3 regions of the Absicoccus intestinalis genome follow, and region 2 is predicted to be linked to each of the others. Evidence: riboswitches for the same ligand, from Rfam matches in the RefSeq annotation. Region 2 holds a riboswitch; each other region holds the start of a gene.

Region 1 (3,287 bases), on a different contig from region 2:
TGCAAGCCAAAACGACCCCCGCAACAATTGCCCGACGCATACAAACCAGGAATGGGTTCAAAATTCGCATCCAATACATTTTGATAGGCATCCGTCAAAAGGCCACTGACCGTCACCAATAATTTCATGGATTGTCCAAATGGCTTATGCGAATCTTTATATTGTCCACTCGCATAAAAAGGTGGTTTTTGGATGGGATGCATCAAAAAGGCTTCCTTGCCAAAATCTTCATCTTTACCCAACGCACACAATTGATCATAACGCGCTACGGCCTGGATCATATGTTGTTGATCTTCAATTTGTGGATATATCGTAGCTGCCAAGTCCTCGATCGTATCGGCACACGCAAACGGCCGTACATCCCCAGCCACATCCGTATGGAAGATCATCTCTCCTTTGTGTTTTTGCGCTCGATCCATCAGATCCACCAGATCCTGGACCCGATTCGAATCGGTATAATCAAACGAAGCATGACAGGCTGCCTGATAGGTTGTTTCCGCCAAAATATTCGAATCAAAGATTCCCCACAATAAACCATTGGGCTGTTTTGCACCCGGAATGGCCGCTAATACATGGGTGCCAAATCCTTCATTGGAATAGCGTTGCCCATGGGTATTCAAACGCAACGTCGCCGTCGAACCAATCGTATCAAAGCCAGGAAAGGAATAATTTCCACCCATACCGGCATGCGAACGAGGCTCCAAACGACCACCGGCCCAGACGCCCATACAGATGCCATCCCCATTCCATCCATGCCCACAAAAATCTCCCTCATCCACAAGATCCGCCATTTCCGTCAACAGATCTTCGCACATTTGGCGGTTCTTACTATAATCCCCCGCACTTAACAGAACGCCTTTTTTGGCCTTAAGACGAATGTAAGTATGATTGGCTGTTTCACATAAGACCGCACACACACGATGATTAGTTTTTTCCAGCTGCAAAGCCTTGGTTTCAAACAAAAACTGGGCCCCTTGTTCTTTCGCAATCTGTTGATTTTCTTTCATCACTTTACGCATCAAAGCCATGCTGAAATGTGGTGTACCCGTCCAAGAACGAAGATGATCTTGTGCAAGGGGCATATGTTTCGATGGCGGTGTCATCATGGGATGAATGCTCTTTTTTTCCGTTTGGTTTAAAGGCTCAATCAGCCAATCAAACGTTTCCCCACAATGTTGGGCATATCGACGAATCAAAGCCACATTGGAACGATTATTTGTACGTAATTGCCAATCCTTCACAAATGTATCAATATCGACTTCCGGTACGCCTTGCTCCTTTTGCCATTGAGAATTCATATAGCCCCACTCCCCAATGCCTAAGATCCATTGGGATGCATCCTTTTGTTGCTCCACCACAATAACAGAAGCGCCGGCTTCCGCTGCAGATCGTGCCGCACATGTACCCGCATGCCCTGCACCCAAAACGATCACATCCGCTTCTTGTTCTTGTACGATCTTCTCTTTTGGAATCGGTGCAGGTGGCAAAGCCCATTCAAACTTAGGCATGCTTTCGCTCCAAAAACGTAGGATCTGGCTCCATGCCAATCATGGTACGCAACACATTTCCGACTTTTTTATACAACAGATACGTACAGAAAGAGGTCACTCCATGTTTGATCAAATTGAATGGCAAGATGCCCAAGATCATCAAGCTCCAATAATTATGCACCAAAGGATTGGTCATCGATCCCATGGAAACAATCGTATCCATCGAAAGACCAAACATCTTCATATACATAGGAAAGGCCACCCATCCATTTAAGAAAATGGCTAAGATGCTTACCCCTATCGTGGAAATCGTTAAAGCAAGGATGGCTCCTTTCTTGGTATGGATCTTGCGATAGATCAAAGCCGCTGGCAAGACAAAGCCAATCGATCCCACGATATTCATGGCCTCGCCCACAAAAGCCGTCGTGGTGCCATTGATCATAAGATGCAAAAGATTTTTGATCAAGACGACAAGGCATCCAGCCCCTGGTCCTAAAAAGAACCCGGCAAACAAGGCTGGCAATTCCGAAATGTCAAAGGTTAAAAATGTCGGTACCAAAGGCAAAGGAAATGTAAATGCCATCAAGATGGCGGCCAAAGCACTCAATAAGGCGATCAAAGTGAATTTGTAGATTTGTGTTTTCTTCATGTTGTCCTCCTACTTTCGGGCCAACAAAAAAGCCCGAAGATCTACCTTCTCCGGGACGAATACTAAAAAAATTCTTCTCTCATCCGGACTCATGTTTTCACAAATACCGTCGGTACCGGAATTACACCGGTTCATGCTTGCGCTCGCGGACTATACCGCCGGTGGGGAATCACACCCCGCCCTGAAGAAATCTATGCTCATATTGTAACATACAAATTAGGACAATACAACTTTATAGACGAATTCATCGATATGGGTAATGCCCATTTTCAACAACATCTGCTTGGAACGATTCACATCTTCAGCTGTATTATAGTTTGGAATATGTGGGACACGGACCACCAAGCGATCTTGATACCCTTGTGCTACTACGAATTTAAGATTACGAATCACTAATGAATTTGTCATACCCGTATACGCCAAGTAGATATCGGGATTCATATCTTTGATGTCGACATACCAAAAGGATACAAATGGCAACAAGAGTGCAACGGCTTCGGTTTTTACATGGAAAGAGGTTTCAATCCCAATATCCCAATGTGGATACATCGTATGGACAGCCTTGATAAAATCAGCTTCCAAAAGAGGTTCACCCCCACCAAACGTAATACCACCACCACTAACATCCTGATAGACACGATCTTTTTTTAAATGATCCGTTAATTCTTTGACACTGATCATTTCAGTAACCGGCAAGATATTGACTGTTGCCTTGTTCAAACAATAAGCACAATGCATCTCACATCGATCAAAGAGCACCAAAGATCGAATGCCAGGTCCATCGATATCTTCGCGAAAACGCATGATTCCTGTGATGCGGGCATAGGGATTCGGTGCCCTTTGTGGTTGTTCCTCGGGATTTCGATCCACCAATGCATAAGCCATTTGTTCACAATATGGACATGGCCCTGTACAAATCTGTCGATGCGTACATTCCTTCTCTTTGGCCCATCCCCGTATCCAATGTTTATGTACATATGCTCTTCGTAATTTTCTGAATCGATCACAACATTGATCCGGTTGCTCCCATCGTGGAATCACTTCATGCAAATCATGATGCTCCTTTACCGCATTACATGCCGCCGTTACATCCACCTTATATTCCTTATATCCATCCTGATAAAACCAGATATGGTCCCGATCCGAAT
Region 2 (3,287 bases):
GAGGATATTCGTTTCAGCCCACCAAAGATAGTCAAAAAGCAAGTCAAACCTAAAACGGAAACCGACAAAATCGGTGCTATTTGAAAACCTTCTTTGAGTGAACTCGTGACTGCTTCCGTTTGTACGCAACATGTCCAAGGTCCTAGGATAAAACAAGCAAATGCTAAAATAACAGCTCCGGTTTTCCAGCCCAAAGCATTGCGCATCACAAATGAACGATCACACATATATTCATCCATGGATTTATTGTATTTCACACGATATCGTTGGCCTAAAATAATTTCACAGGCTTTGGTCGACATGCCGAATAGCCCTGAGATCCACATCCAAAAGATAGCGCCTGGTCCACCAGAAACCAAAGCCGAAGCTACACCGCCAATATTACCAACACCAATCGTGTTGGCCATGGCCGTACAAGCCGCTGCAAATCCGGATACGCTCCCGGTTCCTTGGCCTGGTTGAAACATTTTGCCAAAGGTATTTTGAAAATGAAACTTGATTTTACGAAAGTTATAGCGGAAGCCAAAGCGAATGGATAAATAAATACCGGTTCCAATGAGAACGATGGTCATGGGTGTGCCCCATAGAATATTGGATATTTGTGTTAGTATTCGAAACATGAAAATATTTTCTCACATATCTTTTTTGCTTACAATGTTTTTTCAATTATCTTGTGCATAATATATCAAAGTAGATGTATTTTATCTTTGCATGTATCATATAATCAGAAAAGAAGGAATGACGTATGAATTATGGAAATATAAAAAAATATGATATTGCGAATGGCGAAGGTGTTCGTATTAGTTTATTTGTATCGGGTTGTACGAATCATTGTAAAAATTGTTTCCAACCCGAAACATGGGATTTTGCCTATGGAAAGCCCTACACCAAAGAAACTGAAGCGGAAATTCTTGATTTTTTGAAAAACGATTTCTGTAAAGGCTTGTCCCTTTTAGGTGGTGATCCCTTTGAATTTTCAAATCAAGAAGAATTGGTCCAACTTTGTAAGAAAGCCAAGGAACTTTATCCGAAGAAAGATATTTGGGCTTGGACCGGCTTTATTTTAGATCAAGATCTATTGGATGGAGGTCGTCGTCATGGTCCTATGACTGATGAATTGTTGTCTTATATTGATGTGCTGGTCGATGGTCCTTTCGTAGAAGAAAAAAAGAACATTCAGTTAGCTTTTCGTGGATCGGAAAATCAACGTGTCATTGATTTGAAGAAGAGCTTAGCACAAAATGAGATTGTCTTATATCTTGACTAAACGAGAAAATTGATATAAGGTGTATTTGTAACAAATCAATAACGTCTTTGGGGCAGGGTGAAATTCCCTACCGATGGTAAAGTCCATGACCCTCATATGAGGCTGAACTGGTGAAATTCCAGTACCGACGGTTAGAGTCCGGATGGGAAAAGACAGAAACAGATGTTTTTCATGGTGTGCCCCTTGTGGTACACCATTTTTTTGTTTCAAAGATGCAAGAAAGGGAGTAAAGAAATGGAAGTTAATAACCGAACAAAGAAAGTCACACGATGTGGCATGTTGATTGGAATTGCGATCATCTTGCAGTATATTGAAATTTCAATTCCAATCATGCCTAGTTTCATTAAATTGGATTTTTCTGATTTACCAGAATTGATTGGTGCTTTTGCCTATGGTCCATTCACTGGTGTATTGATTGCTTTGATCAAAAACATCATTCATATGGCAGTGAGTCAGTCTGGTTTTGTGGGTGAATTATCCAATTTCCTTTTAGGTGCTACGTTTGCAGCTGTAGCTGGCTATGTATTTCAAAAAAATCCAACCAAATCTGGTGTCTTCAAAGCAAGTGCATTGGGTGCTGTTGCCATGGCACTGATCAGTTGGCCCATCAATTATTGGATCATTTATCCATTATATTATAATGTATTAGGCTTTCCTGAAGTTGCCATCTTACAAATGTATCAATTATTGATCCCATCCATCAAAAGTATTGGCCAAGCTCTATTGATCTTCAATGTGCCATTCACTTTAATCAAAGGGATCCTTAATGGTGTGATCATGATTTTGATCTATAACCGTATTCAATTTATTTTTCATGAAAAATAGTATTCTCCAATGATTCAACTTCATTGTAAGCATGATGGAACTGCATCATTCCATCATGCTTTTTATTTTGACCATAGCTTGACCTAATGTATCAAATACACCATATAAGGACGTTTTCCATTCTGGATCTGGTTGTACAAGATCTGGAATCATGATGGTCGGAAAGCCACCACGAAGACCGGCTTTCACACCATTGATCGCATCTTCAAAGACCAGGCAATATTTGGGCTCTACCTGCAATCGATGGGCTGCTTCCCAAAAAACATCCGGTGATGGTTTTCCATGTGCGACTTCTTGTGTACTGACAATGACTGAAAAATATTCATCAATATCCACCAGTTTTAAGTTTCGTTCAATCAATGAACAAGGTGAACCCGAAGCAACTGCCATAGGAATCGAAATTGATTCAAAATAGGAAAGAATTTCTTTGACCCCAGGTTTTAACACTAAATCATTTGCTTCTCGATCGATCACCGCATTCATGACATCTTTCATAAATGCGATCCCATCAATAGAAAACCGTGAAAACATAATACTCGCAATATGATCAGGACTTGCCCCTGCAAAGGTATCTGTTAAAGATCTTGTCAATGAAATATCATATGCTTTTCCCGTATCTTCAAGTGCAGACTGATAAATTCGTTGTGTATCAATCAACAATCCATCTAAATCAAATATGGCAGCATGTATCCTATTCATGTTTTTTTCTCCATTCTCATAGCAAAATATACGCAAAGATAATAACCTCGCTCTCTTTCTAGTCACTCTCACTCATCCTAAAACTAGAGTGGACTTAAAATCATAGAAAATTAGTCAATACTGAACTGCCGATATCATTTTAATAACTGTCTTTACATCCATGTTATTTCGACATATAGTCTAACAAACAGTTCATTCATTTCATATAAATTCTTGATTTTCTACTCCATTCATACCTAAATGATTATTAATTCAACATAGGCTAGGCAATAATTTCATCGTAGAAACTATAGAATTTCAACAAACGCATAAAGGTTAGACGATGACGTACATATGGACTTAATTTCAATGTCAATGAGCGAAGACTTTCATCCAGGCCAATTTCAGGCAATGTTGTCAATCCATGCACATCTTTTAACCAACGAATTTCTTGTTCCGCACTTGGCAGATCTTCCAATATTTTTATGATATCAGCTTCATGGTCTTTCAATTGCTG
Region 3 (3,287 bases), on a different contig from region 2:
TGAATGCAATCGCCAATATTGCCAGCATCATGCATTAAAATCACTTCGGCTCCGTATTGTTTGACCAATTTTCGTCGTTCTTCACTGACAGAATCGGGCATGATGATGATCGTCTTATATCCTTTCACAGCAGCTACCAAAGCCAATCCCACGCCTTGATTGCCTGAGGTTGGCTCAACAATGATGGTATCTTTATGGATCTTTCCTTGTTTTTCAGCCTGTTCGATCATCGTCAATGCCGTTCTTGTCTTGATGGACCCACCAATATTCACACCTTCAAATTTCACCAATACTTGCGCATCTTCTTCATTTGTCAATCGTTGTAAACGAATCATCGGTGTATGCCCCACCGCTTCTAAAACTGTATGATAAATCATGTATTTACTTCCTCTATGTACAAGTTTTAGTATAGTACAGTCTACTTTTCATAAACATCCAATGCTTCAAATAAAGCATGTGGCAGACCTCGAGGTCCACGGATAGCATATACGCCAAATTCATTCTTTAATCGAGAAAAAGAAAATGCTTCAGGTGGATATCTTTTTAATAATCGTATTTTCATCAATGCGGATATGTTTAAATTCTTATCTTTATACAGATAAGGAATATGCGTTTGGATTACTTGGCATTCATAAAGGATGGCGGATATAGGTGCACCCACATACATAAACACAAGATCACCAACTTGGATGCCGCGTCCTTGTTTCCAATCGATTGTTTGAACATCATCAAAAGCATGTTCGATATCATAGTATTTCGGATTGGCTGGTATGATCCATTCTTTCAATCCACGTTTTTTTGATTTCTTGGATTTTGAGCCAGCCACACGATAACTTTCATCAATCCAACGATATATATCTTCTAAGTCAATGGTGCCATCCAATTGAATCGATAGCCAATTTCCTTTCTGATGATTTCGATCATAGCCTGGCTCATCCACCATGATATCCACTAAAAAAGGATCACTGACCTTCACATCCAAAATGTCTTCTTCCGTCCCATAAAGACCGAGTTGTTTACTCGGTACACGCAATATCCGTGCAAAACAAGCATGATTGTCTTGGCGGTTCCATACTGGATCGGTTGGTGCATTCACAAAAGGATAGTCTGGATCAATGCCATATTGTTTTTGTATATACTGGATGATTGCTTCTTTCATTGTTATCCTCGTTTATTGAAATATATCATAAATCGTCCATTTTTCCTATTCATCTGTTTTTTATATACGAACAAATTTCCGGTTGACACAAATAAAAATTATGATATGGTTGTAACAGATAAAAGAATTCTTCGGGGTTGGGTGAAATTCCCTATCGGCGGTAGAGTCCGCGAGCCGTACGGCATGATCTGGTGCAATTCCAGAACCGACAGTATAGTCTGGATGGTAGAAGAAAGATGCTTTTTTATATGCATGCATACCAGTACCCGAACGGTGCTGGTTTTTTCTTTTTCGAAGATCCTTTTGTCCAAAAGAAAAAGGAGACGTATGATGAAAAATTGGAATGTGAAAAAATTAGTATTTACTGCGATGTTGACTGCCGTTGCCGGCGTTTTGATGTCATTGGAAATCTCTGTGCCATTGATGCCGGTATTCTACAAAATTGACTTTTCGGATGTACCAACTGTCATTGCTTTATTTACGATGGGACCATTATCGGCAACCATGGTCGAAATCATCAAGATTCTCATCAAAGTATTGACCGTAGGTACAAATACAGCTTATGTCGGTGAATTGGCCAATGTGCTTGGTGTTGCCGTTTTTGTGATCCCAACATGGATCGTTTATACCAAGATGGGAAAAACCAATAAAGCCATTTTTGCTTCTTTGGTCATTGGCGTATTGGTTCGAACGGCTTGGGCATGTTTCTGTAACGCGTATATCACTTTGCCTCTCTATGCGAAAGCGATGAGCATGAATTTAAACGATGTGATCAAAGCGGTTAGCTTTGCGAATGGCAATATTACCAATCTTCGTAGTTTTATCATGTTGGCAACCATTCCATTCAATATCATTAAGATCTCATTGAATTATATTATTGGCTATGTCGTTTATGATCATGTTGTCTTGAAACATACCGCCTTCAAAGTAGAAAGACATACCGCATGAAACAGTATTATGCGAATGGAACACGATTGGAAATGGAACAAATCAACAAAGAAGAAGCCATCGTCCTTATTCCATTGGGTGCTTTGGAACAACATGGTAATCAAGCCCCTTTGGGAACCGATTACTTCATTGCCAACACCATGGCACAACGTATCTTTGATCAATTCGAAGATACCTTTCCCCTTCTTGTTTTTCCAACCATACCCATTGGATTAAGTACTGAACATAAGCATTTTTGTGGTTCGATCACCTATAAACCCATGACCTACTATGCGATGTTGTATGATATTTGTGCAAGCTTAGCCCATCATGGTTTTCAAAAAGTCGTCTTGTTGGTGTGTCATGGTGGTAATGCCCCTACAGCTCAAATGATATCAAGAGAAATTCGCTCCGATTTTGGGATGAATGTCTTTGTCTTGCAGTCCGGTGCTTTTGATGATCCACGCGTGCAAGCAACCATATCGAAAGGAAATACGTTTGATTTTCATGGCGGTGAAATGGAAACGTCCATGGTCATGGCTATCGATGAAAACTTGGTTCATTTAGAAACCTGCGAAAAAGGGCATATAAAAAATCAAGCATTCGAAACCCATCTATCTTGGCTAGGGGAAGACTTTGTCACAGAGGATGGAAAGCCCATTGGTATCGGTGGTGATCCAAGCGGAGCAACCAAAGAAAAAGGCGAAATCATCTTCCAAGTTTCCGTAGAACATCTAATTGATGCTTTAAGACAAATTCGCCAATTTCATTAAGCCACAATTTGTGGTTTTTTTATTTTCTTCGATATGTCTTGGCATAGACAAAAACAATCGCAAAAAGAGATAACACAAAGAGAATGCCAATATAAGAAAGAGACTGATTCATCGAAATCTCATGATCAAACATTGTTGCTTGAAAAGAAAATACGTTCTTTATTTCTTTCACAAATAGATTTCCTCCGAGGATTGACTTTTTTATATGAGTCAAGAACCCTTTGGTCAATAAATTACGCATCATCACCGTAATATGTGTGGCCGGCAAAAGATTACAGACCGTTTGGATCGACTTGGAAAATTGCGACAAGGGAATATAGGCACCAATCACAAAGCCACAACCTGCTGATAATAAGCCATAAAAAGCATCACTGGCTGCAGTGCTTCTAAAAAACAAAACAAGGACCATCAGACAGGCTGTTGCGGAG

Evidence for each region. Region 2 has a riboswitch for FMN ahead of MOZ64_RS10840 (ECF transporter S component). Riboswitches for the same ligand answer to the same signal wherever they lie in the genome.
Region 1: it holds a riboswitch for FMN, as region 2 does, so the genes downstream of both, MOZ64_RS00640 (ECF transporter S component) here and MOZ64_RS10840 (ECF transporter S component) in region 2, are expected to answer to the same signal.
Region 3: it holds a riboswitch for FMN, as region 2 does, so the genes downstream of both, MOZ64_RS04370 (ECF transporter S component) here and MOZ64_RS10840 (ECF transporter S component) in region 2, are expected to answer to the same signal.

Annotation. Positions count from the first base shown of each region.
Region 1 is NZ_JALBUS010000001.1:125,920-129,206, forward strand. Features, by position in the region: gene MOZ64_RS00635 (FAD-dependent oxidoreductase) at 1-1,508, opposite strand, end outside; gene MOZ64_RS00640 (ECF transporter S component) at 1,501-2,139, opposite strand; FMN riboswitch at 2,207-2,332, opposite strand; gene MOZ64_RS00645 (4Fe-4S cluster-binding domain-containing protein) at 2,356-3,287, opposite strand, start outside.
Region 2 is NZ_JALBUS010000024.1:11,281-14,567, forward strand. Features, by position in the region: gene MOZ64_RS10830 (alanine/glycine:cation symporter family protein) at 1-620, opposite strand, end outside; gene nrdG (anaerobic ribonucleoside-triphosphate reductase activating protein) at 746-1,267, shown strand; FMN riboswitch at 1,307-1,425, shown strand; gene MOZ64_RS10840 (ECF transporter S component) at 1,502-2,092, shown strand; gene MOZ64_RS10845 (HAD family hydrolase) at 2,138-2,791, opposite strand; gene MOZ64_RS10850 (sn-glycerol-1-phosphate dehydrogenase) at 3,054-3,287, opposite strand, start outside.
Region 3 is NZ_JALBUS010000005.1:24,069-27,355, forward strand. Features, by position in the region: gene cysK (cysteine synthase A) at 1-377, opposite strand, end outside; gene MOZ64_RS04365 (MmcQ/YjbR family DNA-binding protein) at 419-1,159, opposite strand; FMN riboswitch at 1,283-1,397, shown strand; gene MOZ64_RS04370 (ECF transporter S component) at 1,490-2,107, shown strand; gene MOZ64_RS04375 (creatininase family protein) at 2,104-2,859, shown strand; gene MOZ64_RS04380 (ABC transporter permease) at 2,879-3,287, opposite strand, start outside.